DNA from 4 places in the Streptomyces ortus genome. Region 1 is predicted to be linked to each of the others. Evidence: riboswitches for the same ligand, from Rfam matches in the RefSeq annotation. Region 1 holds a riboswitch; each other region holds the start of a gene.
What was found. Region 1 has a riboswitch for cyclic di-AMP ahead of K3769_RS21370 (M23 family metallopeptidase). Riboswitches for the same ligand answer to the same signal wherever they lie in the genome.
Positions count from the first base shown of each region.

Region 1 (6,975 bases):
CCTGCGGTTCACCCTCGACGCGAGCGGGATCACCGAGATCGCGACCGTGGCCGTCGTGGCCTGCCTCGCCGTCGTCATCAACCGGCTCGTGAGCCTGGGCAACGCCCGGCTGGCCTCCGCCCACGAGATCGCCGAGGCCGCCCAACGGGCCCTACTGCCCGAACCGGCCGCGCGGACCGGCGGCCTCGACCTCGCGGTCCGGTACGTGGCGGCGCAGACCGACGCGCTCATCGGCGGCGACCTCTACGCCGTGCAGGACACCCCGCACGGCGTACGGCTCGTCGTGGGCGATGTGCGGGGGAAGGGCATGGGCGCGGTCGCCGCCGTGGCCGTCGTCATCGGAGCCTTCCGGGAGGCCGCCGAACAGGAGAGCACCCTGGAGGCGGTCGCCCAGCGGCTGGAGCGGTCGCTGATGCGCGAGGGCGTGCGGCGCGACAGCGTCGAGGTCTTCGAGGGCTTCATCACCGCCGTGCTCGCCGAGATCCCACACGGCGCCCAGCGCGTACGACTCGTCAACCGCGGCCATCCCGGGCCGCTCCTGCTGCGCTGCGACGGAACCGTACGCACGCTCGCCGCTGCGGAACCCGCGCTGCCGCTCGGGATGGGCGACCTGGGCGCGTGGCCCGACCGCGCGCAGGAGGAGGACTTCCCGGCCGGGTCCACGCTGCTCTTCTACACGGACGGACTGTCCGAGGCCCGGGACGGGCGGGGGGTCTTCTTCGACCCGGTGACGCGGCTGTCGGGGCGGGAGTTCGCCGGGCCCGACGCGCTGCTCGCCGCGCTGGTGGACGAGGTGCTGCGGTACACCGGGGGCGGCGGTACGGACGACATGGCGCTGCTCGCCGTGCGACGGCCGTGAGGGGGTCGGGAGACTCTTCCTGACTTGTTTCCTGACTCGCTTCCGGACCTGCTTCCGGAGCTACTCCGGGCAGGACCTTCTGCGGACCTATATCACCTGCAGTAGTCGAACGACGCCCCTGCGCATCACAACTGACACACCATCAACAAAATCGGTGCCCGTGAATGCCGACCAACTCGCCCGATTTACCCCGCTCGGAACGTTTAAGTCCAGGCCAGGAGCCGTAACGATCATCAGGAACAGCTTGGAATCCGGTGCCTGAGTCTATTAACGTTCGATAACGCAGCGCGGTGTCCCAGCCGTCACAAGAGACGGCTCCGTGCGCACGCGCCGAATCCCGCAAGGGAACCGGGGAACCACCTACATGGGGTGAATCGCGTGTCTTTCGTGGTGGTGAACACCGCGGTCGACTCGCGTAGGAGACCTTCCTGCTCCGAACCCGTCAGCTAACCCGGTAGGCGAGAAGGAAGGAAAGGAGCGCGCCCACGTGGCGTTCAACAGGCCTGCCCCCACACCGTCGTTCATACCGGACGAGGTGACGGGAGAGACCTCGGGCGGCAAGAAGCCCGACACCTTCGCCTTCGGCGCCCGCAGGGACGACGAGCCCTTCGAGCCCTGGAACCCCAGCGCCGAGACCGTCCTTCCCGTCCGGGGCAAGCACCGCGTCTCCAAGCAGCGTGGCGGGGGACTCGCCCGCAGCTCCACCGTTCTCGGCGTCGGTGTCATCGCCGCCGTCGGCGCGGGCGGCATGGCCTCCGCGCAGACCGGCAAGCCGCCGGTGTCGATCTCGATCCCCGACCTGCCGAACGTCGGCTCGCTGATCTCCGACGACGACGCGGCCCCCGAGGGTTCCAGCAAGGCGCTCACCGCCGCGGGACTCACCGAGGCCGACGCCGAGGAGGGCAACGCCGACGCCGGCGAGGCCCTGCGCTCGCGCATCATGCTCCAGGCCGAACTCCAGCAGGACCAGGTCGACCGCGAGGCCCAGGCCGTCGCCGAGGCCGCCGCCGCGAAGAAGGCCGCCACGCTCGCGGCCAAGGAGCAGGACGCGGCGAAGGCCAAGGCCGCCGCCGCGAAGGCGAAGAAGGAGAAGGAGGCCGAGGCGAAGGTCGAGGCCGCGCGCCTCGCCACGCTCGCCAAGCAGTTCACACTGCCCACCTCCTCGTACACGATCACCTCCACCTTCGGGCAGTCCGGCTCGCTGTGGTCCTCCGGTCAGCACACGGGTCTGGACTTCGCCGCTCCCACGGGTACCCCGATCAAGGCCGTTCACAGCGGCACGATCACCGAGGCGGGCTGGAGCGGTTCGTACGGCTACCGCACGGTCCTCACGCTCGACGACGGTACGGAGCTCTGGTACGCCCACCAGTCGTCGATCGGCGTCAGCGTCGGGCAGAAGGTCAGCACGGGCGATGTCATCGGGCGCGTGGGTGCCACCGGCAACGTCACCGGGGCGCACCTCCACCTGGAGGTCCACACGGCCGGCGGCAGCGGGATCGACCCGATGACGTGGCTGCGCGGCAAGGGCCTCAACCCGTAAGCCTTCCGCTACGCCGCTACGAGGAAGAGCCGACGCGCGTGTCGTGGGGCTTTTGGGGGCGCGGGGAACTGTGCGCTCAGCCCCCGGCGGCCTGCGGTCGTGATCCCGGCCGTCCCTCACGCACCTAGGGGCGCGGGGAACTGCGCAAACCGGCGCTGCGGCGCGTCAGGACCTGTAGGGGTTGTACGCCGGGTACGGCGGCGGGTACCCGTACCCCGGCGCGGGCCACGGCGCCGGAGCCGGTGCCGTCGCCCGCGCCGCGTACGCCAGCGCCGGGCGAGCCGGCTCCCGCCGCGCCCACAGCTCGTTCAGCAACTCACGCTCCCGTACGGCGAAGTCGGCACCTGCCCGGCCCCGGCGCCCCCGATGGCGCAGAAACGCCAGCGACGTCGCGTACGCCTCGTACTCCGCCACCGCCCGCCCCGCGTCCCGACCGCCGTGATGCGTCGCGTACTCCCGGGCCAGCCGGCGCGCCTTCATCGAGCCCAGGACGAACGGCTCGGGTGCGGCCAGCCACCCGGCCATGGCGTACGAGGGCAGCTCCGTGCGGACCGTGCCCAGTTCGCGCTGGCGCGTCCAGACGGCCAGCCAGGTGAGCAGCCCGAAGGACGGGACCATGAAGGCCGCGTAGACCGCGAAGAAGCCGTACTCGCCGAAGGCCGACGAGCCGTTCCACATCGCGTGCATGCCCATCGCGAGCAGCAGCCCGACGAGGGGCAGAAGTACGCGGCGCACCTGCTGGCGGTCCGCCGAGCGCGCCGCGATGCCGAAGCCGATGCCCGTCAGCACGGTGAACAGCGGGTGCGCGAACGGCGACATGATCACGCGTACGAAGAAGGTCGCCGCGGTGACGGAGAAAAGGCCGGTGTCGCCGCTGAGCCGGTCCGTGCCGAAGGCCGTGCCCAGGTAGAGGATGTTCTCGGTGAACGCGAAACCGGTCGCCGTGACGCCCGCTATCACCACGCCGTCGACTATCCCCGTGAAGTCCCGTCTGCGGAACAGGAAGACGAGCAGGACCGCCGCCGCCTTCGCCGACTCCTCGACGACCGGCGCTATCACCGTCGCGCCGAGGGTGTCCGCGTGGGACGGGTCCGCGGTCGCCGTCGCTATCCACTGCGTCGCGAAACTGTTCGCGACGATGGCTATCAGCGCCGCCGCGCAGGCGCCCCACGCGAAGGAGAAGAGCAGGTTTCTCCAGGGGCCCGGATCGACCCTGTCCAGCCAGCGGAACGCCGCGACGAGCAGGGGGACGGGGAAGACGGCGAGGCCGAGGCCCACCAGGAAGCCCTCGGTGCCGGTCTGTTTGCGGACGAGGGCCAGGATGACCAGGCCCGACAGGGCGAGCAGGGTGGTCAGCGCGGCGTAGCGCACCCACGTGCGCTGCCACCAGTGCGCGTGCCGACGGGCGGCCTCGGCGGGGAGGCCGGGGGGTGTCGGGGGTGGGGGACTGGTGGCCATGACAAAAACCCTAACGAGGGAGGGGCTCGGCCCGCGAGAGCGCCCCGTCCCGGGGTGGGGAGGCGCCGCTCAGGTGCCCGGGCTGTCCGGACCGCTGTTCGTGCCATGCGGTACGCGGCGGAACAGGAGATCGTTCACCACGTGGCCCTTGTCCAGGCCCTGCGCCTCGAAACGGGTCAGCGGGCGGAAGTCGGGGCGCGGCGCGTAGCCGGTGACGTGGTCGCCGGCGGCGTCGGGGAGTGTGGGTCGGGTGTTCTCGAAATCCGGGTGGGCGGAGAGAACTTCCAGCATCACCTCGGCGTACGGCTCCCAGTCCGTCGCGCAGTGCAGCAGCGCGCCGGGGCGCAGGCGGGACGCGGCCAGCGTGAGGAACTCCGGCTGGATCAGGCGCCGCTTGTGGTGGCGCTTCTTGGGCCAGGGGTCCGGGAAGTAGACGCGCAGGCCGGCGAGGGAGTCCGGGGTCAGCATCTCGCGGAGCAGGATGATCGCGTCGCCGTTGGCCACGCGGATGTTGGACAGGCCGGCGCGGTCCGCGAGGTTCAGCAGGTTGCCCTGGCCGGGGGTGTGGACGTCGACGGCGAGGATGCCGGTGTCCGGGTCCGCGGCGGCCATCTCGGCGGTTGCCTCCCCCATGCCGAAGCCGATCTCCAGGACGACGGGGATGTCGGCCTCGAAGAGTTCGGCGAGGTCGAGGGTTCGCTGCCCGTCGATGTCCAGGCCCCACTTGGGCCAGAGCCGCTGCAGCGCGTCCGCCTGGCCCTGGGTGACGCGGCTGCGGCGGGGCTGGAAGCTGCGGATCCGTCGCTCGAAGTGCGAGCCTGCCGGGTCGGGCTGGGGGCCGTCGGGGAAGCGGGGTTCGCTTTTCGGGCGGGGGGTTCGGGATGCATCAGACACAGTGCGTTGATTTTACGGCGTGGTGGGTCGTCGTGCGGCGTGGCGTCCGTCGTGGGTCGGGGCCGTGCCGGTACGCCGCGGTCCGCCGCCCCCGGGCATACGGAACCATGCCGGCAGGGCAGGCATGGTGTGGAAGGGCTACGCGGCGGACCACGACGTACCGGCACGGACCCTCGCGGCGTCCGTTCTCGCAGTGGTCGCAGTGGTCGCAGTGGTCGCGGCGGTTGCAGTGGTCAGGCCGCTGCCAGGGTTTTTAGGGCTCTCTGGGCCACCTCTCGGCCGATGGGGAGGGAGGCCGTGGCCGCGGGGGAGGGGGCGTTCAGTACGTGGACCGTGCGGGGGCCCTCCTGGATCAGGAAGTCGTCCACCAGGGTGCCGTCGCGCAGGACCGCCTGGGCGCGGACGCCCGCGGGGGTCGGGATCAGGTCGTCCGAGGTGATGGCGGGCAGCAGGCGGCGGACCGCTCGGGTGAAGGCCGCCTTGGACAGGGAGCGGTGCAGTTCGCCGGTGCCGTAGCGCCAGTGGCGGCGGGCTATGTGCCAGGAACCGGGCCAGGCGAGGGTCGAGCCCAGTTCGCGGGGGCGGACGGTGCGCCAGTCGTAGCCCTCGCGGGCCAGGGCCGGAACCGCGTTCGGGCCGACGTGGACGCTGCCGTCGATGCCGCGCGTGAGGTGGACCCCGAGGAAGGGGAACGCGGGGTCCGGCACGGGGTAGACGAGGCCGCGGACCAGGTCGGGGCGGGCGAGGGTGTAGTACTCGCCGCGGAAGGGGACGATCCGCATGTTCGGTTCGTCGCCCGTGCGGCGGGCGATCTCGTCGCAGTGGAGGCCGGCGCAGTTGACCAGGACGCGGGCGCGGACGACCGTGCCGTCGTCCGTGCGGACGGCCACGCCGAGGTCGGGGCGGCGGTCGATGTACGCGGCCTTCGTGCCGTACCGGATCCGGGCGCCGGAGGCGTTCGCGAGGTGCCGGGCCACGGCGCCGTAGTCGCACACCCCGGTGGTGGAGACGTGGATCGCGGCGAGGCCCTGTACCTCGGGTTCGTACTCCTCGATCTGGGGGGCGCCCAGTTCCCGTACGGGAATGCCGTTCTCCCGGCCTCGCTGGACCAGGGCGTGCAGGCGGGGGAGCTCGTCCCGCTCGGTGGCGACGATCAGCTTGCCGGTCACCGCGTGCGGGATGTCGTACTCGGCGCAGAACTTGACCATCTCGGCCGCGCCGCGCGCCGCGAACTGTGCCTTCAGGGAGCCCGGGCGGTAGTAGATCCCGCTGTGGATGACTCCGCTGTTGCGGCCGGTCTGGTGTCGGGCGGGGCCGGCTTCCTTCTCCAGCACCGTCACGCGGGTGCCCGGTGCGGCACGCGTGATCGCATACGCCGTCGACAGACCGACGATCCCGCCGCCGATCACCAGCACGTCACAGTCGTAAGCGATCTCCCGCACCATCCGCCCGCCCACCTCCCCTTCCGACTCAGCCACCACCGATAGTGCACTGCGCCACTGACAACGCCCTCAAACCACGATTCAGGCCGGGTACTTTTTCAGGGGTGCGGGGAAGTGGGCACGACCAGGCCGGCGCACCCGCAGGCGGCGCGCCGGGAAGCGCTGAGCCCTAGGCCGGTGCCATCAGCAGCGGCCGCGCCCGTTCCCGTAGCTCGACGACCCGCGGCTCGTCCCCGTACGGCTCCAGCCGGTGGAGGAGGTCCTTCACGTACTCGGTCGTGCGCGCCGAGGAAATGCGCCCGGCGACCTCCACCGCCCGCACCCCCTGCTCGCACGCCGCGTCCAGATTGCCCGATTCGAGCTCGGCGACCGCCGACACCACCAGCCGCAGCCCGTGCGAGCGTACGAACTCCTCCGTCGGCTTCGACAGGGCCTGCTCGGTGAATCGGCGGACCTGGCGCGGAGCCTTCAGGTCGCGGTAGCACTCCGCCGCGTCGGCCGCGAAACGGTCGTACGAGTAGAAGCCGAGCCAGGACGGATCCTGGTCGCCGTCCCGGGCCCGCTCCAGCCAGCCCTCCGCCGCCCGCAGGGCGCCCCCGGCCGCGTGGGCGTCACCCGCGCGGGCGTGGGCCCGCGCCTCGACCAGGCGGAAGAAGCTCATCGTGCGGGCCGTGGCCAGCCCCCGGTTGCGTTCGAGGGCGGCCTGCGCGAGGTCCACGCCCTCGTCGCCGAAGCCGCGGTAGGTCGCCTGGAGGGACATGGAGGCCAGTACGTAACCTCCG
Region 1 is NZ_JAIFZO010000002.1:4,101,822-4,108,796, reverse strand. It holds gene K3769_RS21375 (PP2C family protein-serine/threonine phosphatase) at 1-859, shown strand, start outside; cyclic di-AMP (ydaO/yuaA leader) riboswitch at 1,178-1,335, shown strand; gene K3769_RS21370 (M23 family metallopeptidase) at 1,347-2,399, shown strand; gene K3769_RS21365 (PrsW family intramembrane metalloprotease) at 2,565-3,857, opposite strand; gene trmB (tRNA (guanosine(46)-N7)-methyltransferase TrmB) at 3,927-4,751, opposite strand; gene lhgO (L-2-hydroxyglutarate oxidase) at 4,985-6,196, opposite strand; gene K3769_RS21350 (NsdA family TPR-like regulatory protein) at 6,363-6,975, opposite strand, start outside.

Region 2 (6,975 bases), 890 kb from region 1:
TCTCCGACGACGAGTTGGCGTCCGCCGCCCGTGGAGCGGTCGGTTCCCTCGCCACCGTGACGATGTCCGGGCCCGGGACCGTCGAACTCCAGCCATGCGGCATCACGAAGGCCACCGGTCTCGCGCTCGCCGCCGGCCGGCTGGGCCTGACCTCGGCGCAGACCATCGCCTTCGGGGACATGCCGAACGACATCCCGATGTTCGACTGGGCGGCCCGCGGGGTCGCGATGGCCAACGCGCATCCCGAACTCAAGTCCGTCGCCGACGAGATCACCCTGTCGAACGAGGACGACGGCATCGCGGTGGTCCTGGAGCGCATGTTCTCCACCGACCGGACGGGCCCCCGTGTCGGCCTGCCGGCCGACACGGGAGCCCGCTCGGGCGTCGGTCAGTAGGCGCCGAAGACGTTGTCGATCGAGCCGTAGCGCGCGGCGGCGTAGTTGCACGCCGCCGTGATGTTGGCGACCGGGTCGAACGGGTCCAGCGACGTACCGCTCACGTGGTACGCGGTGAAGGTCGGGTCGATGACCTGCAGAAGACCCTTCGACGGGGTACCGGCGACCGCGTTGGAGTCCCAGTTGTTCATGGCCAGCGGGTTGCCCGACGACTCGCGGATGATGTTGCGGTGGATGCCGTCGTAGGTGCCCGGGATGCCCTGCTGGGCCATGACGTCCAGCGACTCCCTGATCCAGCCGTCGAGGTCGTCCGTGTACGTCTTCGCGGAGGCCGGGGTGACGGCGGACGCCGTGGACGCGGTGGCCGTCTTCGCGGTCGTCGTCGAGCTCTGCCCGTTCTTCGTGCCGACGGTCAGCTGGAGGCCCGGCCGGATGACCGCCGGGTCGTCGCCGATGACCGCGCGGTTGGCCTTGTACAGCTTCTTCCAGTCGCCCGTGGTGTGCTCCCTGGCGATCTTGGACAGGGTGTCGCCCTGGGCCACCTTGTAGGTGACCAGCGAGACCTGCGGGACCGCGTTCGGAGCGGCGTTCGGGGCGGCCTGGGCGCCCGTGGCTCCCATGAGGGGGAGCGCGAGGGCGGCTCCGCCCGTCCCGGCCGCGACGAAACCACGGGTGAGGGTGCTGTTTTTGGGGCGGCGGTGTTTGCCTCGTGCGGGCATGGCGAATTCCTCTCCGGCGCCTGCGAGGTGAGCTGTCGGGTTCGGGCGGGAGATGCCCGGCCGCGTGGGTGCGCGACTTGACCCCTAGCCGTTCCGATATCCGGACCGGCGGCTTACCTGGGTCCCCCGCTCCTGCCGTACGCGAGTGAATGGGTGACGGGGATTTCCGGGCGGCGGCAGGATTAGGCGTTCCGTCCGGAGTGACGTGAACGTATGCGAGAGCACATGCCGTGAACAAGCCCCGAATTCAGGCGGCGACGGCTTTGAACTGCCTTGTCGGGCGAATATCCCTTGATCGAAACGGAAGGCGAAGTTCAACTTGCTTTCCGCAAAGGGAAATCGGTGGCCCCGATAAAACGATCACTCCTGATAAGCGTGACTCAATTCACTGGCGCGAATGCCGAATGTCCATAAAAAAGGTGATACGGAATAATCTGCGGACATCCACGCGTGGGCGTCTCCGCGTGTGCTTGGAGCTTGGTTCCGTCTGTCAGGGGAACTCGGATGTCCGGGTGGACGTCTCGCCGGGAAGGGTGTACGGATGCGCGGGCGTATCGCCCGACCTGGCCGAAGGTGCAAAAGGGATCAGCCGGAGGGTGTCCGGCAGGGTGGTGGCGGGTGACGGGCGGGCGCTCATCGTGATCGAAAGACGACCGGATACGCTGACTTGAGTGGCAGCAGCGACACATCGACAAACACTTCCAGCACAGAGCACCCCCAGAGCATCCAGAGACCGCCGTTGAGAGCGTCAGCAGACAGGAGACCCTCGTGACCGTCGTCGGGCCGTTCGGGCTGAGCGTGCGGGACCAGGCTCTCGAAGCCGATGTCCAGGCCGGATTGGCGGCTGTCGAGGAGGGACTGCTCGAAGCGACCAAGAGCGAGGTCCCGTTCATCACGGAGGCCGCGCAGCACCTCGTGCGCGCGGGCGGCAAGCGGTTCCGGCCGCTGCTCGTGATGCTCGCGGCCCAGTTCGGTGATCCGTACGCACCGGGGATCGTGCCCTCGGCGGTCGTCGTCGAGCTGACCCACCTCGCCACGCTGTACCACGACGACGTGATGGACGAGGCGGACGTGCGCCGCGGGGTGCCCAGCGCCAACAGCCGCTGGGACAACTCGGTCGCGGTCCTCACCGGCGACTTCCTCTTCGCGCGCGCCTCGCACATCCTGGCCGACCTGGGCCCCGAGGCCGTACGGGTCCAGGCGGAGGCGTTCGAGCGGCTGGTCACGGGCCAGATCCTGGAGACGGCCGGACCGCGCGACGGACGTGACCCCGTCGACCACTACATGGACGTGCTCGGCGGCAAGACTGGCTCCCTGATCGCCGTGGCCGGCCGGTTCGGCGCGATGATGTCGGGCGCCGACGAGACGGTCGTCGACGTGCTGACCCAGTACGGGGAGCGGCTCGGCGTCGCCTTCCAGCTCGCCGACGACGTGCTGGACATCGCGAGCGACTCGCACGAGTCCGGCAAGACCCCGGGCACCGACCTGCGCGAGGGCATTCCCACGATGCCCGTCCTGCGCCTGCGCGAGCGCGTCGAGCGGCTGGGACTCGCCGAGGACATCGCCCTCGCCGACCTGCTCGCCTCCGACCTGACGGACGACGCACGGCACGCGGAGGCGCTGGCCAGGCTGCGCGTCCACCCCGCGCTCGACCAGGCCCGCCGCGACACCGTGCGGTACGCGGAGGACGCCCGCGCCACGCTCGCGCCGCTCCCGGAGTGCGACGCGAAGGCTGCTCTGGTGGAGCTGTGCGACGCGGTGGTGCATCGAGCGGGCTGACCTGCGTGTCCTCCCGTTCGCAGCGTGATCGACCGACGGGATTCGACTTCCGGCACGCGCCGGACAACTGAGCCGGACAACTGGGCCGGACAACTGACCGGACCATCCCCGAACCGGACCTCTTCGGCGAGTCGCACGGACGGTGTCTCCTCGTACGACCCCTACGGGTCGGCGGGGGCACCGGCCACCCATGTCATACCCCAGGTGTACAAGGAGTTGGCTCCGAGGTCTGACGCATTCGGCCGACCGATTTGGTCAGATGGGACACACCACTTCACAGCGGTTCGGGTGACAATGGCGGCCAGGGTGGACGAGTGCGAGGACGGTCAGCCGCCGCCGACAACGGAGGTAGGGCACACATGGCACCGTACGGATCCGACGACAGCACGACCGAGGACGAGGCGGACGACAGGCGCGGCGGCAGGCAGAAGGCCGCCCGGTACGTCGTCCCCGTCGCGGTGGTGGGAGTGGCGGCGGCGACCATCGGGCTGGTCCCGGCGTTCGCGGGCTCCGGCGACCCCGACCTGCCGAAGGTCAGCGCACAGCAGCTCATCGAGAAGATCGCCGCCTCGGACGTACAGCAGCTGTCCGGCACGGTGAAGATCAGCACGGACCTCGGCCTGCCGGACCTCGGCGGCCTGGAGAGCAGCCTGGGCGGTGCCACGGGCAGCGGGCGCGACGGCTCTGGCTCGTCCGCGGACCCGTCCTCCAAGCTGATGGAACTGGCGTCCGGTACGCACACGCTGCGGGTCGCGTCCGACGGCGAGGACAAGCAGAAGCTCTCGCTCCTCGACAAGGCCGCCGAGTACAGCGTGATCCACAACGGCGACGAGGTGTGGGCGTACGACAGCGCGTCGAACGAGGCGTACCACATGAAGGACGGCTCCGCCGCTTCCTCCGACTCCACGGAGAAGGGGAAGAAGGGCAGGTCCGACGGGATGCCGGCGACGCCCAAGGAGCTGGCCCAGGAGGCACTGAAGGCCTCGGACGACACGACGTCCGTGACCGTCGACGGTACGGCCCGGATCGCCGGGCGGGACGCCTACAAGCTGCTGATCAAGCCGAAGCAGTCCGGTTCGACGGTCGGCGCGATCTCCGTCGCCGTGGACGCGAAGACCGGTCTGCCGCTGAAGTTCACGCTCACCCCCGCGAGCGGCGGCGCGGCCGTCATCGACGCGGGCTTCACCAAGGTCGACTTCTCCAGGCCGGCCGCGTCCACCTTCGACTTCAGCCCGCCGAAGGGCGCGAAGGTCACCGAGGGCGACGAGCCGAAGTCCGACGGCCCGGCGGGCAGGGGCGACGCGGGCAGGAACCACCAGCACAAGGGCGACAAGGCACGCCCCGGGAGCGGCGGCGAGGACCTGGGCAAGGAGTTCCAGGGACTGAACGTCATAGGCGAGGGCTGGAGCTCCATCGCCCGCTTCGACACCGGCGGCGAGGGCCTGCCGTCGGAGGGGTCCGGCGGGGGCGACGCGAGCCGCTTCCTGGACTCCCTGGGCGACCAGGTGAAGGGCGAGTTCGGCTCGGGCACGGTCTTCTCGACCCGCCTGGTCAACGCGCTGATCACGGACGACGGCAAGGTCTACGCGGGCGCGGTCACCAAGGACGCGCTGGTCAAGGCGGCCAACGCGGCGAAGTAGGCCCTGCCGGCCCCCTGAACGGCGGGGTTCCCCGAGGCACGGCGAAGTGAGGGAGTCGATGGCGGAACGGTCCACCACGGACGGGGACACGGCGGGGCAGGGCGGCACGGCGGACCCGGGCGGCTCGGGCGACACCGTGATCGCCACCCGCGCGCTGACCAAGCGCTACCGCGGTGGACAACTCGCCGTCGACGGCCTCGACCTGGCCGTCCCGGCGGGCAGCGTCTTCGGCTTCCTCGGACCGAACGGCTCGGGGAAGACCACCACCATCAGAATGCTGATGGGCCTGATCGAGCCGACCTCCGGCACGGCCCGCGTCCTGGGCCGGCCCATGCCGCGCGCCGCGGGGACCGTGCTGCCGCACGTGGGCGCGCTCATCGAGGGCCCCGCCCTCTACGGCTTCCTCTCCGGCCGCGACAACCTCCTGAGGTACGACTCCGCCGACCCGGCCGCCGACCCGCGCACCCGGCGCACGCGCGTGGCGACGGCGCTCGACCGGGTCGGACTGACCGCTGCCGCCGGCAAGAAGGCGAAGGCCTACTCGCTGGGGATGAAGCAGCGGCTCGGGCTCGCGGCGGCCCTGCTGCAGCCCCGCAAGCTCCTCGTGCTGGACGAACCGACCAACGGACTCGACCCGCAGGGGATGCGGGAGATCCGCGCCCTGGTTCGTGAACTGGCCTCGGACGGCACGACCGTGTTCCTCTCCTCGCACCTGCTCGACGAGATCGAGCAGGTCTGCACGCACGCCGCGGTGATGGCGCAGGGCCGGCTGATCACCCAGGGACCGGTGGCCGAGCTCGCGGCGGGCGCGCGCAGCCGGCTCGTGGTGACCACACCCGATCCGGGCGACGCGGCCCGGGTGCTGAAGGAACAGGGACTGAGCGATGTCGTGGTCGCCGAGGACCGGGTGAGCGCCGATCCACCGGACGGCGACCTCGCCGAGGTGAACGCGGCCCTGGTCACGGCGGGCGTCCGCGTCCGTGGCTTCGGGATCGAGCGGGCCTCGCTGGAGGACGCGTTCGTGGCGCTCACGGGGGAGGGTTTCGATGTCGCGGGCTGAGACCACCGAGCCGTCGGCGAAGACGGTCACCGGGCGGCCCGCCGCCGGACGGGCACCGAGCCCGCTGTGGACCCTCGGCCTGCTCGGCAACGAACTGGGCACCACGCTGCGCCGTTGGCGGACGATCGCACTGCTCGCGGTGCTCGCCGCCGTGCCGGTGCTGGTCGGCATCGCGGTCAGGATCGAGACGAGCGACGGGTCGTCCGCAGGCGGAGGCGGGGGAGGAGGGCCCGCGTTCATCGCGCAGATCACCAACAACGGCCTGTTCCTGGTCTTCACCGCGCTGGCCGCCACGCTGCCGTTCTTCCTGCCAATGGCGGTCGGCGTCATCGCGGGCGACGCGATCGCGGGGGAGGCCAACGCCGGGACGCTGCGCTATCTGCTGGTCGCACCGGCGGGGCGTACCCGCCTGCTGGTCATCAAGTACGCGACCACACTGGCCTTCTGCGTCGTCGCCACCCTCGTCGTGGCGACCTCGGCGCTTATCGTCGGCGCGCTCCTGTTCCCGCTGGGCGAGCTGACGACGATCTCCGGCACCCGGATCAGTTTCGGCGAGGGGCTGGGCCGGGCCCTGCTGATCGCACTGATCGTGGCCGCTTCACTGATCGGGATCGCGGCCCTGGGGCTGTTCGTCTCGACCCTCACGAACAGCGGGATCGCGGCGATGGCGACGACCGTCGGACTGCTCATCACCGTGCAGATCCTCGACCAGATCCCCCAGCTGCACGCGATACAGCCGTACATCTTCTCGCACTACTGGCTGTCCTTCGCCGACCTCATGCGCGACCCCGTCTACTGGGACGACCTGATACGCAACCTGGAACTCCAGGCGCTGTACGCGGCGGTGTTCGGCGCGGCGGCCTGGGCGCGCTTCACGGCGAAGGACATCACGGCGTAGCGAGCGGCGCGCGCCCCCTCGGAACCTGCTCGGTTCCCTCCGGGGCCTCGGAATCGTCCAGTACGTCTCCCGGGCCCGCCGCCCTGCTGCGGCGGGCCCGGAGACGGCCGGTACGCCTGACGGGACGGTTACTCCGACAGCTCCCACACCGCGTACGCGAGCGCGTCGCTGTTGCGGTTCAGGGCGGTGTCGTTGATGTTCGTCGTCGTGTCGCACGAGGAGTGGTAGCAGCGGTCGAACGCCACGCCCGCCGTGCCGCCCCACTTGGTCACCTGGGCCGCGGTCTTCCGGGTGCTGGCGCCGGTGAAGAGGCCGCCGACGGGGATGCCCGCGCTCTTGAAGTAGGCGTGGTCCGAGCGGCCGTCGCCCTCGGTCTCGATCTCGGTCGCGACGCCGAGACCGGCGAAGTAGTCCTTGAAGGTCTTCTCGATGGCCGGGTCGTCGTCGTAGACGAAGTAGCCGGGGTTCGGCGACCCGATCATGT
Region 2 is NZ_JAIFZO010000002.1:4,987,961-4,994,935, forward strand. It holds gene K3769_RS25395 (HAD family hydrolase) at 1-395, shown strand, start outside; gene K3769_RS25400 (transglycosylase SLT domain-containing protein) at 389-1,114, opposite strand; cyclic di-AMP (ydaO/yuaA leader) riboswitch at 1,119-1,280, opposite strand; gene K3769_RS25405 (polyprenyl synthetase family protein) at 1,883-2,893, shown strand; gene K3769_RS25410 (LolA family protein) at 3,253-4,533, shown strand; gene K3769_RS25415 (ABC transporter ATP-binding protein) at 4,592-5,593, shown strand; gene K3769_RS25420 (ABC transporter permease) at 5,580-6,491, shown strand; gene K3769_RS25425 (M28 family metallopeptidase) at 6,620-6,975, opposite strand, start outside.
Region 2: another riboswitch for cyclic di-AMP. It lies ahead of K3769_RS25400 (transglycosylase SLT domain-containing protein); the one in region 1 lies ahead of K3769_RS21370 (M23 family metallopeptidase).

Region 3 (6,975 bases), 3.2 Mb from region 1:
CCGGCACGTCGGTCGACGGCCGGTCCGGGACCGCGGCACCGGCCCCGGACCGCCCGCTCCTGCTGCGCCACGCCGAGCAACTCGCACCGGTCGGGGTCGCCGCGCTCAACTCCCTCCTGGACGCCCACCGGCACTCACACCCGCACCCGCCCCTCCTGGTCACGTATACGCCAGGCACTCCCCCGGGCCCCTGCCTCCAGCGGCTGCTGGACAGCCTGGCCGCCCGCTCGGTCGCACTGCCCGCGCTGCGCGAACGCCCGGACGACATCAGGGAGTTGCTGGCGGAACTGACACCGAGGCCCGCGCCGGGCGTACCGCCCCTGACCTGGTCCCTGGACGCGCTGCACGCCCTGGAGCGGCACACGTGGCCCGGCAATGTCACCGAACTCGCCCAGCTCGTCCGGGCGTTGGCCGAACGACGGCGGACCACCGGCCCGGTGCGGCGGGCCGAACTGCCGGACCACGTCCGCGAAAGGCCTCCGGCACGGCCGCTGAGCCCGATGGAGCATGCCGAGCGCACCGCCATCCTGGAGGCGCTGCGCAGCCACGGCGGCAACAAGGCGCGTACGGCGGCGGCCCTGGGCATCGCCCGCGCCACCCTGTACCGAAAGCTGCGCGCCTACCGGAGCTGAACGCCCCGACCGGGACCCCCCACCCATTCTGGTGTCGAGGAGGTCGCGTGCCGTGCCGTCGGCGGGACGCCGGACTGCGGGCGGTCGCCGCCACCCACCCCGAGATGCCGCTCTCCTCCTGCGGGCCGGTGACGGAGACCATGCAGTAGTACGTGCGATCCACGCGGATGTCTCGGCCGGTACGGGACGCGAAGGGCACCGGATGCGGTCCGAGGGCCCATGAAACGTCTCAAAAGGCAAGAACGCAGCTCACGTGATACTTGTCACCCGAATTTTGCGGTAATTCGGGGCCGTCTCCGACCGCACGGGCGGGTGTACCTTTATGAGCGGAAAGCGGAATGACGAGAATGTGGGTTTTCCAAGGGCCCAGCGGTCCTGGTTCACGTTGGTTGACATTGCTTGAGTGTGCGCGGGGACCGAGGCCCGGGAGAGATGCTGAGCGCGATGGAGACAGACCACCAGGAACAGCGGGCCCTTCCGTCGGCCGCGGACGACGAATCCGACGCGCCCGAACCGGTACTCACGTCGGACGGCGCCTCCGTCGACCAGGTACGCGACTATCTGAAGTCGATCAGCCGGGTCCGGCTCCTCACCGCCGCGCAGGAGGTGGATCTCGCCAGACGGATAGAGGCCGGCCTGTTCGCCCAGCGCAAGCTGGACGAGGAGCGCGGTCTGGACCCCCTGTTCCGGCGGGAGCTGACCGCGGTCGCCGAGGACGGTCTGCGGGCGAAGTCCCACCTCACCGAGGCGAACCTCCGACTGGTCGTGTCCATAGCCAAGCGCTACACACGCCGCGGGCTCAACTTCCTGGACCTGATCCAGGAGGGCAACACGGGCCTGATCCGGGCCGTCGAGAAGTTCGACTACGTCAAGGGATTCAAGTTCTCGACCTACGCGACGTGGTGGATCAGACAGGCGATTTCCCGGGCCCTGGCCGATCAGAGCCGCACCATCCGCATTCCGGTCCACGCGGTGGAAGCGATCAACAAAGTGGCCAGACTGCGTCGGGAATTGTTCCAGGAACTGGGCGTCGAACCCACGGTTCAGCAGATCGCGGAGAAATTGGATCTACCCGTTTCGAAGATCATGGAACTCGACACCTACATCAAAGAACCGGTCTCCCTGCATATGCCACTGGGCGAGGAGGGCGGTACCGAACTCGGTGATGTGATCGAGGACAGCGAAAGCGTCTCCCCTTTCGACGCGGTCTCGTTCCGTCTCCTCAGGGACACCATCCAGACCGTCCTGTCCGCCATGACGCCGCGCGAGGCGGGCATCATCACCCTCCGCTACGGGCTGCTGGACGGCCAGGCGAAGACCCTGGAGGAGATCGGCCAGGTCTACGGGGTCACGCGTGAGCGCATCCGGCAGATCGAGTCCAAGACGATGTCGAAGCTCCGCCACCCCTCCCGCTCGCAGGCGCTCCAGGACTACGTGGGCCTGGGCTGAGCCCCGCCCGGCCGGCTCGCGGCGGAGCGGAAAGCCCGCCGCGAGCGAGCGCGCGGTCGGCGTGGTCACGGGTGGACTCGCCCGACGCCTGCCCGGACGGCGGGCCGGGCCAGCGCCAAGTGGTCGCGCAGGGTCGTGCCCTCGTACTCCGTGCGGAAGACGCCGCGCTCCCGCGGCAGCGGTCGAACCGTTCGCCAGACGGCCACGGCCGCCCGCACCCCCTGTTCAACGCCCCCTTCAGGCAGGGCGGATCACGCTGTGGATCGCCGCCTCGCCGGCCCAGTAGATCGACTCCTCGCGGATGGCGGCGCCCGGGCTCGGCGCGTGGATCATCATGCCGTCGCCCGTGGCGATGCCGACGTGTGCGACCTGTCCGCTGAAGAGCACCAGGTCACCGGGGCGGATGTCCGAGACAGGCACCATCGTGCCGGCGGTCGCCTGGTCCTGGACGGAACGCGGGAGCGCGACCCCGGCGACCTTCCAGGCGGCCTGCGTGAGACTGGAGCAGTCGTACGAGCCCGGCCCCATGGAACCCCATACGCACGGCTTGCCGATCTGGGCGCGGGCGAAGTCGACAGCCCTGGCTCCCTGCCCGCCGTACCCCGGGTCGGGCGCGGCAAAAACGGGCGTGCCATAGGCGGGCGTCGTATAGGCGGGAGCGGGGGCGGGAGTTGGCACAGGTGCGGGCACGGGTGCGGGCACGCCGTATCCGGGGTTGGCCGCCTGCTGCATGTCGAGGGCGACCCCCGTGGCGATGGGCGTGCTCGCGTCGACGTACCTGCTCGTGTCGCTCTGCCGGTCACCGGCGTACGGGGCTCCGGTGTACGAGACGCCGGTGTACGGAGCACCGGCGTACTGGTCGACCCCGACCCCCACGTACACGCCGTTTCCGATGCTCTGGTCGGCGGTGACCCCGGCCCCCGTACCGGGTATGCCGGGGTACATGGCCGTACCGGCGTACATGTCCGTGCCCGCGCGCATGTCCGTGCCGATGGCCGACTGCTGCCACGCGTTCACGCCGGGCGCGGCCGGGCGGGGGTGCTGTTCCTGTGCGGCGGGGCCCCACGCACCCTCGATCGCCTGGAAGGGCCGCAGTTCGGCGACGGGTGCGCCGCGCCGGGCCACGTGTCCGGCCAGCAGGTCGCGGGCCTGTCCGAGCTTGCGCTGGTTGCGCTGCTTCGACGTCCGCAGGGTCGCCTGCGACGGTCCGCCGGACGGCCCGGGCAGAGCCTTCTCGGCCGCCTGGCGCTGGGCCGGAACAGCGGGCAACCCGGCGACGGGTCCTGCGGGCAGCGCGGCGACAGGCCCCGCGGTCAGCGCGGCGACAGGTCCGGCGGTCAGCGCGGCGACAGGTCCGGCGGTCAGTTCCGCGACGGGTCCGGCGGCACCTCCCGAGCCGGGGCCCGCGCTCGGACCGGCGGTCAGCTCCAGGGCGGGCTTGTCGGAACCCTCACGCCCTTCGCGTTCCCCGCGCCCCTCACGGCCACCGCCGCCGCCCGGACGGCCGCTCGCGTCGGCGGGCCGGGACCCGGCCGCACCCCGGTCCGGCATCCTGTCGGGCGGCAGCACCGCGGGGAAGACGGGGCCCAGTTGCGAGCGGCCCACGTCGAACCACTTCTTCGCGACGTCCGGCAGCGGGGCGGCGGCATCGGCGGCTCCGCCCTGGCCGCCCCCGCCTCCGGACGCCGGCCTGGCGGTGTCGCGCGTCGCCGCGCTCATCGCCCGGGTCACGTTGTAGTTGCCTGTGGCGTTCTCGACCCGGTCGTAGAGGTTGCTGATCCGCTGCTGTACTTCCTCGCGGGTGGGTTCGTCACCCCGCTGGGTGGGAATGCCTGCGGAGGCGAACTGGTCCACGGGTGCGGGAGCCGCCTTCACGAGGGCGGAGCGGGACGTGCCGGGGAGGTCGGTGCCTCCGGGGCGCTGCGTTCGTTCCGGCGCGATGGGAGACGACTCCTTCCGTGCACCGCCAGCCGGGTCGACTGTCGGGTTCGGGCGGGAAGTTACGAAAAAGCGTGCCCTACGACCTCTGCCCACCGGGCAGTTGGGCCGATTCACCCTGAAAGTCGACTGGACCTCCGGCTCCGGCCGCCACGAAGGCCGGTCGGATTCGGCGGAGACCGCGCGACCCGGCGAGGTTCACCGGAGGGAGTCGTACGGCCCAGCCGTCAACTTAGCCAACTTGTGTGCCTCGCGTGAAGATTGAAGTGCGAAGTGTCCGATATGTAAATGTGACCTTCGTCGTACCCGACGGTGACCTCGGACCTTTCATCACCTCACCGTGACCGTTCCGTCGCTACACGTAAGGATTCAGGAACTCCCCCACGGACAGCGCCCGGTTCACGATGCGCGTGTCGCCCAGCCAGCCGTAGAAGCCCTGTCCGAAGCTCTCGTCGAACTGGGTGGCCCCGAGCACGAAGGGCTTGCCGAGGGTGGCGATGCCTGTGGACGGCTGCGAGGGATTGCGGGCGATCTTCGAGCCGTCCACGTACATCACCGTGCGGCGGCCGTCGTTGACGAGGGCGATGTGCATCCAGCGGCCCACGGGCACCGCGTGGCTCCACGACGTGGGGTCGGCGTCCTGGCGCTGCGGATACACCACGAACTGGAGGAACCGCTCGGGTGACAGGTTGAGGCTGCAGGTGGGTTCCAGCGGGGACCAGCCCGTGGTCTTGCCCGCGTCCCCGTTGCGCCCCTCCCAGCTGAGGATGCCCATCCAGGAGTGGTCGCCCTCGAAGGGCTCGGGCAGCCGGACGAAGGTCTCGATGGTGTAGCCGCGGAGGAACTTCTCGCTGTTCAGGGCGGCTCGGGCGGAGGTCGTCAGGATCGCGCCGCGGTCCGGGCTCTTGCCGCCGTCGAAGCGGAGGCTGGCGTGCGCGGGCTGGCCGGGGTGGTGGTCGGCCGACCAGGTGAGGACGTCGGGCCCGCTCGACGACAGCAGGCTGACGGCGAGGTCGTTCCCGTTGCCGGTGAGGTCGCGTACGACGGCGCCGTCCGCGACGGGCTTGCCCGCCGTGCCGCCCACCGAGGTCCCGGCGGCGTCGAAGCGCCAGTACGCGACCGTGCCGCGCGGCATCACCGCGGAGGCGGGACGCGGCTTCGGCACGGCGACGGGGGCGAAGCCCTTGAAGCGCTCGGCGAAGTCGATCTCCAGGCTGAACCGGTCGGTGTCGCCGGTCAGTTCGATGGTCTCGGCCTCCAGCGGTGACCGCTTCGCGGGGTCGCGGGCGAGGAGCCACGGCGAGAAGGTCTCGACGTCGACGACCCCGCGGGCCAGGTCGAAGCCGTACGTACGGATCATGCCGGCGCCGCCGTAATAGCGGTCCTGGTAGTTGGTGATGTGGATGTGGACATCGTTGTCGGAGTCGTTGCGCAGGACCGTGCGGCCCGGCGGCCAGTAGTGGCCGCCCAACGCCAGGAAGATCTGGTCGTTGCCGCGGATCAGGCCGTCCCACAGGCGCTTTCCGTTGTCCGACAGCTGCGCCTCGCCGTCGTCGTCGGCCCAGGCGATGTCGTGGGTGGTGAGGACGGCGGGCAGCGTGGGGTGCGCGTCGAGGACACCCCTCGCCCACGTCAGGCCCTTGTCCGAGATGCGCCAGTCGAGGGCGAGGACCAGCCAGGACCGGCCCGCGGCCCTGAGCACGTGGTACGTGTTGTAGCCGTCGGGCGAGGCGCCGCGGTAGGTCGGCATGGACTTGTAGCGGGCGGGCCCGAAGGCGGCGAGGTACGCGGAGTCGCCGCGCTGGTCGTCCCCGGAGCTGATGTCGTGGTTGCCGGCCAGGACGCTGTAGGGCACCTTGCCGTGGAGGGTCCGGAAGGTGTCGGCGGCCCGTCCGATCTCGTCCTCGGTGCCGTGCTCGGTAACATCGCCGAGGTGCGTCATGAACGCGATGTTCGCCTCGCCGCGCTCGGCGACCAGATGGCGGAACGCCTCCCGCAGCGGGGCCGGGTCGGTGCTGTCGGCGTCGAAGAGGTACTGGGTGTCGGGCAGGACGGCCAGCACGAAGCGCGGGCTCTCGGGGTCGAAACGACCGCCGTGCCCGGCGGAGGCAGAGACGGAGGCGGAGGCGTGGGCGTCGCCGGGAGCCGTGCCGGCGACGGCCCGCGCGGAGGTCTCGAAGGCGGCGACGCCCGCGCCGGCGACGGGCAGCACTGCCGCGGCTCGCAGCAGCGCGCGTCTGTGCAGGGGGTTCTGAGGCTCTGCCGCGGTCATGGACACTCCGTAGGACAGGACCGGACGGGCCCGGTCGACAGTCCGTACGCTCCTCACCCGCCACAACCGGGCGATGGCGGGAAGTTGAACGTCCGCCGCCCGCCGTCCGGACGTTTGGCGGAGCGACCGTCCGGACGGCACCCGGAATCAGGCTCCGTCAGAGCTCTCCGCTTCCTTGCCGCCGTCCTTGCCGCCGTCCTGGTCGGCTTCCTTGGCGGTATCGGCGGCGTCCTTCTCCGCCATGCCGAGGAAGTGCCGGATCGTCCCGACCGGCATGTCGAGCCCCTCGGACGCGGACTGCTCGTCGCCGAACACCTGCACCGCCTCGGCGACGGCCACGGCCAGCTCCGTCTCCGCCTTGCGGACCTTGATCTCGGCCTTGTCCACGGTGTCGACCACCGCCAACTGACGCCGCTGCTTCTCCTGCAGCCGCTGCTTACGGGACACCGTCTTGTCCATGTTCTGCACAGTCACGCACAAGATCATAAGGCGGGTGAGGACGGAGAGAACGCAGAGGCGGGAGACGACCGACGGAGACATACGAAAAGGGCCCCCGCGGACTTTCGTCCGCGAGGACCCTTCGCATCGTCGGGACGACAGGATTTGAACCTGCGACCCCTTGACCCCCAGGAGTGAGGGTCGGAGGTGTTTTCTGGATATAACAGACTTGATCTGGAAGCGATT
Region 3 is NZ_JAIFZO010000002.1:7,288,454-7,295,428, reverse strand. It holds gene K3769_RS34890 (helix-turn-helix domain-containing protein) at 1-632, shown strand, start outside; gene K3769_RS34885 (RNA polymerase sigma factor) at 1,077-2,081, shown strand; gene K3769_RS34880 (hypothetical protein) at 2,147-2,287, opposite strand; gene K3769_RS34875 (C40 family peptidase) at 2,319-3,935, opposite strand; cyclic di-AMP (ydaO/yuaA leader) riboswitch at 4,031-4,204, opposite strand; gene K3769_RS34870 (LamG-like jellyroll fold domain-containing protein) at 4,375-6,291, opposite strand; gene K3769_RS34865 (hypothetical protein) at 6,439-6,765, opposite strand.
Region 3: another riboswitch for cyclic di-AMP. It lies ahead of K3769_RS34875 (C40 family peptidase); the one in region 1 lies ahead of K3769_RS21370 (M23 family metallopeptidase).

Region 4 (6,975 bases), 1.5 Mb from region 1:
GCCTGCCCCGCACTGCCGTACGCGGTTCGTGAGTTTCTGGAGCGACCTCGACCAGCTGATGGATCCGCTGGAGACGGCGTGCATCGCACACCCGGATCTGCTCGCACAGAACGTACGCGTGAGCGGAATCGGACATCTCGCACTGCCGGTGCACCCGGCGGTCGCGGCCGGCATACGCCGCGCCCTGGACGCCGAGGAGGAGACCGCCCGCGCCGCCGCTCACACCGGCGGTCTGACAGTGGCGTGACCGAGGAGGTCCGTCCACAGAAACGAAACCCGGAGCCATCAGCGAGGTCCAACCGGAAGCGGACACGTGAGGGCGATCGACCCCGAACCGGGGCAACGGGGCGCGGCGGGAAGCGAGGGCAAGCGCACCAAGCGGAAGCCGAGTTCGCCTTCAGAGACGTTTTTTCTTCGAACGTTCATCGAACGCAAGGCCAAAGCTCTGCCCATCCTCCGCCGAAAGGCGGCCGAATGCCCCTTTCCTGAGAGGAGGAAACCTGCCGAAGATTGTCGCGCCCTCATACCGCCGGGTACAGTCGCCGCACTGCTCTGCCAGCCCCTGTTGTCGAGGCGAAAGAGAAGTTGGTGAACGACCGTCACCCGTCGGGGACCGTAACTCCCCCGGCTCCGGCTCCCGAAGCCGCCTCGGCGCATCACGCGTCCCACGGCCGCCAAGGGGCCCAGTACGGCGACTTCACCCCGTACGACGGATATCCCGCCACCGGCTTCGAAACGACCGGTTTTGACCCGGCCGCCACCGGCTCGTACGGAACGACAGGTGGTTACGACATGACGGGCGCCTACGCGACGACCACGTTCGACACCGATCCCCTCTTCGGCGATCTGCCCGGCAACGGAAGCGGAACCGAAGGCGGTGGGGCCGGAACGGGTTCGTACGGCACCACGACCGGGACGCCTCACGGCGGTAACTGGGCTGATTCCACCGGCAGTCATCACACGCTGAACTACGACCCGTACGCGGCCCAGCACCATGCCGCCGCCTACGAGACCGGCAGTTACGACACGAGCGGTGTCTGGCCGGATTCCGGTTACCAGCAGCTCGGTGAGATCCCGACGCAGGGCACCGGCCCCGACGGCACCGGGCAGTGGGACGCGAACGCCTGGCACCAGGCCGAACAGGCCGACCCCACCCAGCAGTGGACGGCCCCCACCTTCGAGACGGGTACGTACGACGCCACCGCGTGGAACTCTGACGGCGGCGAGCAGCCCCAGCCCGAGTCCTACGACCAGCGGGAGTCGTTCCACCAGCAGGCCACCGCCACATTCGAGCAGGTGCCGTCCGAGGAACAGGTAACCGCGCGGAGCGAGTTCAAACACTCCGGCCACAGCGACACCGACGCCCTCTCCGACGAGGACACCGGCGCTCACGCCCGTAGCCACGCATACGATCGCGGTCACGACCACGCCGACGACGACGAGCCCGAACTGCTCGACGGCGTCGAGGAGATCGCCCCCGCCGCCCCCCCGGGCTCCCGGGCCGGATCCCGCGCGGCGGGCCGTTCCGCTTCCCGGTCGCGCCGCCGTCCGCCGCCCAAGCGCTCCGCGCTGCTGACGATCGCCGTGCCGTCGGCGTGTGTGATGGGTGTCGCCGGTATCGCCGCCGCCTCGGTGACCGGGGGTGAGGGCGGAGACGACGTCCAGACGACGGCCGCCGCGCCCGATACGACCGACGTGAAGCCGTCGGTCGCGAACAACAAGCTGGACGCCCAGCTCGAAAGCCTCTCCGCGGACGCGGACGACTTCGCGGACCGGGCGAGCCGCACGCAGGAACGTATCGACTTGAAGGCCGAGCAGGCCGCCGAGAAGCAGAAGGCGGCGGCCGAGGCGGCCCGCAAGGAGCGGCTGCGGCCGAAGTTCGCACTGCCGGTCTCGCGGCACGGACTCAGCGCCTACTACGGCCAGGCCGGTATCAACTGGATGTCCGTGCACACCGGTATCGACTTCCCGGTCTCGTACGGCACGACGGTGATGGCCGCGACCGACGGAACCGTCCGTACGCAGTGGAACAGCGCCTACGGAAACATGATCATCGTAACGGCCAAGGACGGCACGGAGACCTGGTACTGCCACCTCTCCACGTACAAGGTCGCCTCGGGGACGGTCGTGAAGGCCGGCGACCCGATCGCGTACTCCGGCAACTCCGGCAACTCCACCGGCCCGCACCTGCACTTCGAGGTGCGCCCCGGCGGCGGTTCGGCGATCGACCCTCTGCCGTGGCTGCGCAGCCACGGCATCGACCCCACCTAGACGCCGTGCGCGCCTGCGCGCGGTAGTCCCAGACCGGCGGTAGCCCCAGACCGGCGGTAGCCCCGGGCCGGCGGAAGCCGCCGCCCGGTGCGCGGCCCCGCACGCGGGTCCGGTCCCGCCGCCTACAGCTTCTCCACCGGCGCGTACCGCAGCAGCAGGCGCTTGGGCTTCTCCCCGCCGAAGTCGACCGTGGCTTCCGAGTTCGCTCCCATGCCCTTGACCCCGACCACCGTGCCGAGGCCGAACTGGTCGTGGGTGACCCGGTCCCCGACCGCCAGCGACACCACCGGCTTCTCCGAGGAGCCGCGCCGCGTCGCGAAGCCGGACGCGCCCGAGGCCGCCGAGCGTGAGCGGGAGGAGGACAGGGAGGCCGCCACACCGCCGACCGGACCGGAGGCCACCGCTCCCATGGAACCCGTGCGCTTCCAGTCCAGATGCGCCTCCGGGATCTCCTCAAGGAAGCGGGAGGGCGGGTTGTACGAGGGCTGGCCCCAGGCGCTGCGCATCGACGCCCGCGTCAGATAGAGCCGCTCGCGCGCGCGAGTGATGCCCACGTACGCGAGCCGTCGCTCCTCCTCCAGCTCCTTGGTCTGGCCGAGGGCGCGCATGTGCGGGAACACGCCGTCCTCCATGCCGGTCAGGAAGACGACCGGGAATTCGAGGCCCTTGGCGGTGTGCAGGGTCATGAGGGTGATGACTCCGGAACCGTCCTCGTCCTCGTCCGGGATCTGGTCCGAGTCGGCGACCAGGGCCACCCGCTCCAGGAAGGCGGCGAGCCCGGTCGGCGTACCGCCCTCGGCTCCGCCCTCACCTTCGCCCCCGCCCTCGTTTGCACCTGTGCCCGCGCCCTCGGCGCCGGCAGCCTCCTGCTCGAACTCCAGCGCCACGGAGGCGAGTTCCTGGAGGTTCTCGATGCGGGTCTCGTCCTGGGGGTCGGTGGACGCCTGCAGCTCCGCGAGATAACCGGTGCGTTCGAGGATCGCCTCCACGACGGTCGCCGGGCCCGCGCCGGACTCGACGATCGTGCGGAGGTCCTCCATCAGCGTGTTGAACCGCTTGACCGCGTTCGTCGAGCGGGCCGCCATGCCGTACGCCTCGTCGACGCGGCGCAGCGCCTGCGGGAAGCTGATCTTCTCGCGCTGGGAGAGCGCGTCGATCATCGCCTCGGCGCGGTCGCCGATGCCGCGCTTGGGCACGTTCAGGATGCGGCGCAGCGGTACGGAGTCCTCGGGGTTCGCGAGCACCCGCAGGTACGCGAGGACGTCCCGGACCTCCTTGCGCTCGTAGAAGCGGACGCCGCCGACGACCTTGTAGGGCAGGCCGACCCGGATGAAGATCTCTTCGAAGACACGGGACTGGGCGTTCGTACGGTAGAAGACGGCGACGTCGCCGGCCTTCGCGTCGCCCGCGTCGGTGAGACGGTCTATCTCCTCGGCGACGAACTGCGCCTCGTCGTGCTCGGTGTCGGCGACATAGCCCGTGATGCGCGCGCCCGCGCCCGCGTTCGTCCACAGGTTCTTCGGGCGGCGCGATTCGTTGCGCTCGATGACCGCGTTGGCGGCGGTGAGGATCGTCTGTGTGGAGCGGTAGTTCTGCTCCAGCAGGATCGTCGTCGCGTTCGGGTAGTCCTCCTCGAACTGGAGGATGTTGCGGATGGTCGCGCCGCGGAAGGCGTAGATCGACTGGTCGGCGTCACCGACGACGCACAGCTCGGCCGGCGGGAGGTCGCCCTCCGAAGGCGGTACGTCCTCGGGGTGCGCGACAGGGTCCGTGACGCTGCCGACGAGCTCCCGGACGAGGGAGTACTGCGCGTGGTTCGTGTCCTGGTACTCGTCGACGAGGACGTGGCGGAAGCGGCGGCGGTAGTGCTCGGCGACGTCCGGGAAGGCGCGCAGGAGGTTGACCGTCGTCATGATCAGGTCGTCGAAGTCCAGCGCGTTCGCCTCGCGCAGCCGCGACTGGTACATCGCGTAGGCCTGGGCGGCGGTCTTCTCGAAACCGTCGGAGGCCTGGGCGGCGAAGTCCTCCTCGTCGATCAGCTCGTTCTTCAGGTTCGAGATCTTGGCGCTGAAGGACTTCGGCGGGAAGCGCTTGGGGTCGAGATCCAGGTCACGGCAGACCAGGGCCATGAGCCGCTTGCTGTCGGCGGCGTCGTAGATCGAGAAGGACGACGTGAAACCGAGCTTCTTGCTCTCCCTTCGCAGGATCCGCACGCAGGCGCTGTGGAAGGTCATCACCCACATCGCGTTCGCCCGCGGGCCCACGAGCTGCTCGACGCGCTCCTTCATCTCGCCCGCGGCCTTGTTCGTGAAGGTGATCGCGAGGATCTGGCCGGGGTGCACCCCGCGCTCACCCAGCAGGTGCGCGATGCGGTGGGTGAGCACACGGGTCTTGCCGGAGCCGGCGCCGGCCACGATGAGCAGGGGTGAGCCGTGGTGGACCACCGCCGCGCGCTGGTTCTCGTTCAGCCCGTGCAGGAGCGTGGCCGGGTCCACGAGCGGCCGGGGGGCGCCGTCGCGGTAGTACCCCCCGCTGCTCGGCGGCACGTCGAAGTGCCCGCCGAACAGGTCGTCCGGACCACGGTCCGGCTCCTCGTCGTCGGGCGGCGGCGGGGGCTCTTCCTCATCGGCCTGCGAGGGCCTGAGGTCCGCCAGGAAGCTGTCATCAAAGAGGCTGCTCATCGCTCTCCGAGTCTAGGCGCCCCCACTGACACCCGGCCGCCACCCCGGAAACTCGGCGGAATCCCGGCCGCACGGCCATGGGTAGACCTTCACCGACGAGAAGCGCGTCAGTACATACGGTGACCACTCCCCAGTGCAGTGACTTCCTCTATGACTTCCTCGACGGCTTCCTCAATGCAGTGACCTTCGCCCCGCACATGAACCGCGTGCGGGTGACCTACGTACAACTCTTGCGAGGACCCGCCCTCCCCCCTACCTCTTACCGCCCCACGCCCCAGGGACAACTCGGAGCAGATCGCGACCATTTGACGTCGGCGGACGACACCCGTGGGCCAGGTCACGAAAATGTATCGGGCATATCGCACATCAAACTTCACAGGTGCCACACGTATTGGCTAACTTTCGCGTAGGCCGCTCGACCCGCACCGGCGAACAACGCCGGGCCGAGCGGACTCCGCCGAATCCGGCATGCCCTCGTGGCCTGCGGAACCGGGGACCCAACCGAATCCTGGGGTGAATCGGTCCGAACTCCCTCGCGGGACACGGACCGTAGGGCAAACCTTCCGAAGCACTCGCCCGAACCCGACAGCTAACTCGGTAGGCGGATGACGGAAGGAGACGCCCTCGTGGCGCCACACCGCAAGTCGCGGCCCCCCAGTTCCCTGGGCCTGCGGACGCCGGCCCTCGCCACCGCGGCCCTGACCTCGGTGGCCCTGCTCTCCCAGACGGCGGAGGCCTCGCCGGCCGCGGAGCCCAGGCCGAGCACGGAGGAAGTCCAGAAGAAGATCGACGACCTCTACCAGCAGGCGGGTACGGCCACCGAGAAGTACAACGCCGCCAAGGAGAAGACCACCAAGCAGCGCAAGCGCGTCGCCACGCTCCTCGACGACGTGGCGCAGCGTACGGAGAAGCTCAACAGCGCGCGTGAGGCGCTCGGATCGTTCGCCGCGGCGCAGTACCGCACCGGAGCCTCCGCCCCCGACTCGGCCTCTCTCCTCCTCGCGGACAACCCGCAGGACTATTTCGACCAGACCCAGCTGATGAACCGGCTGACCGCCCGGCAGAAGCAGGCCGTCGACGAGTACGTCACCCAGCGGACCACCACGTCGAAGAAGCGGCAGGAGGCGTCCGAGGGCCTGGAGACGCTCACCACGACGCAGAGCACGCTGAAGACGTCCAAGGCCGACGTCCAGCGCAAGCTCGCCGACGCGCGCGAACTCCTCTCGAAGCTGACCGCCGAGGAGAAGGCCCGCCTCGCCGCGATCGAACGGAAGAAGCAGGAAGAGGCCCGGCGCAAGGCGGACGAGCTGGCGCGGCAGCAGGCGGCCGACGCGGAGCGCCGGCGCCAGGAGGCAGCGACACAGGGCACGGGAGCCGGTACCGGTGCCGGCACGGGCACGGGCACGGGCACGGGGAGTGTGCCGGGCTCGGACTCCGCCTCCTCCACCAAGGCGGCCAAGGCGCTCGCCTTCGCCCGCGCCCAGATCGGCAAGCCGTACGTCTGGGGCGCCAGCGGTCCCGGTTCGTACGACTGCTCCGGTCTGACCCAGGCCGCCTGGAAGGCGGCCGGTGTGACCCTGCCACGCACCACGTGGGACCAGGTGGACACCGGCACGACGGTCTCCGTGGACAGTGCCCAGCCCGGTGACCTGGTCTTCTTCTACGACGACATCAGTCACGTCGGCATCTACATCGGCGACGGCATGATGATCCACGCCCCGAAGCCGGGCGCGTACGTCCGCGAGGAGTCGATCTACTACATGCCGATCCACAGCGTGGTGCGGCCGGGCTAGCCGGGCCTGGGGGCCCGCCGGGGCAGGGGGCCCGCCGGGGCAGGGGGCCCGCCGGGGCAGGGGGCCCGCCGGGGCAGGGGGCCCGCCGGGGCAGGGGGCCCGCCTGGATCGGGACGGGGTACGCGGACGGGGTACGGCACGCATGTGCGGTACCCCGTCCCCGTCCTCAGGTCCAGAGCACCGCGATGAAGATGTTCACCGTGGTCAGCCCGCCCACCAGGGCGAACAAG
Region 4 is NZ_JAIFZO010000002.1:2,564,449-2,571,423, reverse strand. It holds gene K3769_RS14585 (esterase/lipase family protein) at 1-247, shown strand, start outside; gene K3769_RS14580 (M23 family metallopeptidase) at 589-2,271, shown strand; gene pcrA (DNA helicase PcrA) at 2,394-4,952, opposite strand; cyclic di-AMP (ydaO/yuaA leader) riboswitch at 5,398-5,571, shown strand; gene K3769_RS14570 (C40 family peptidase) at 5,579-6,745, shown strand; gene K3769_RS14565 (hypothetical protein) at 6,912-6,975, opposite strand, start outside.
Region 4: another riboswitch for cyclic di-AMP. It lies ahead of K3769_RS14570 (C40 family peptidase); the one in region 1 lies ahead of K3769_RS21370 (M23 family metallopeptidase).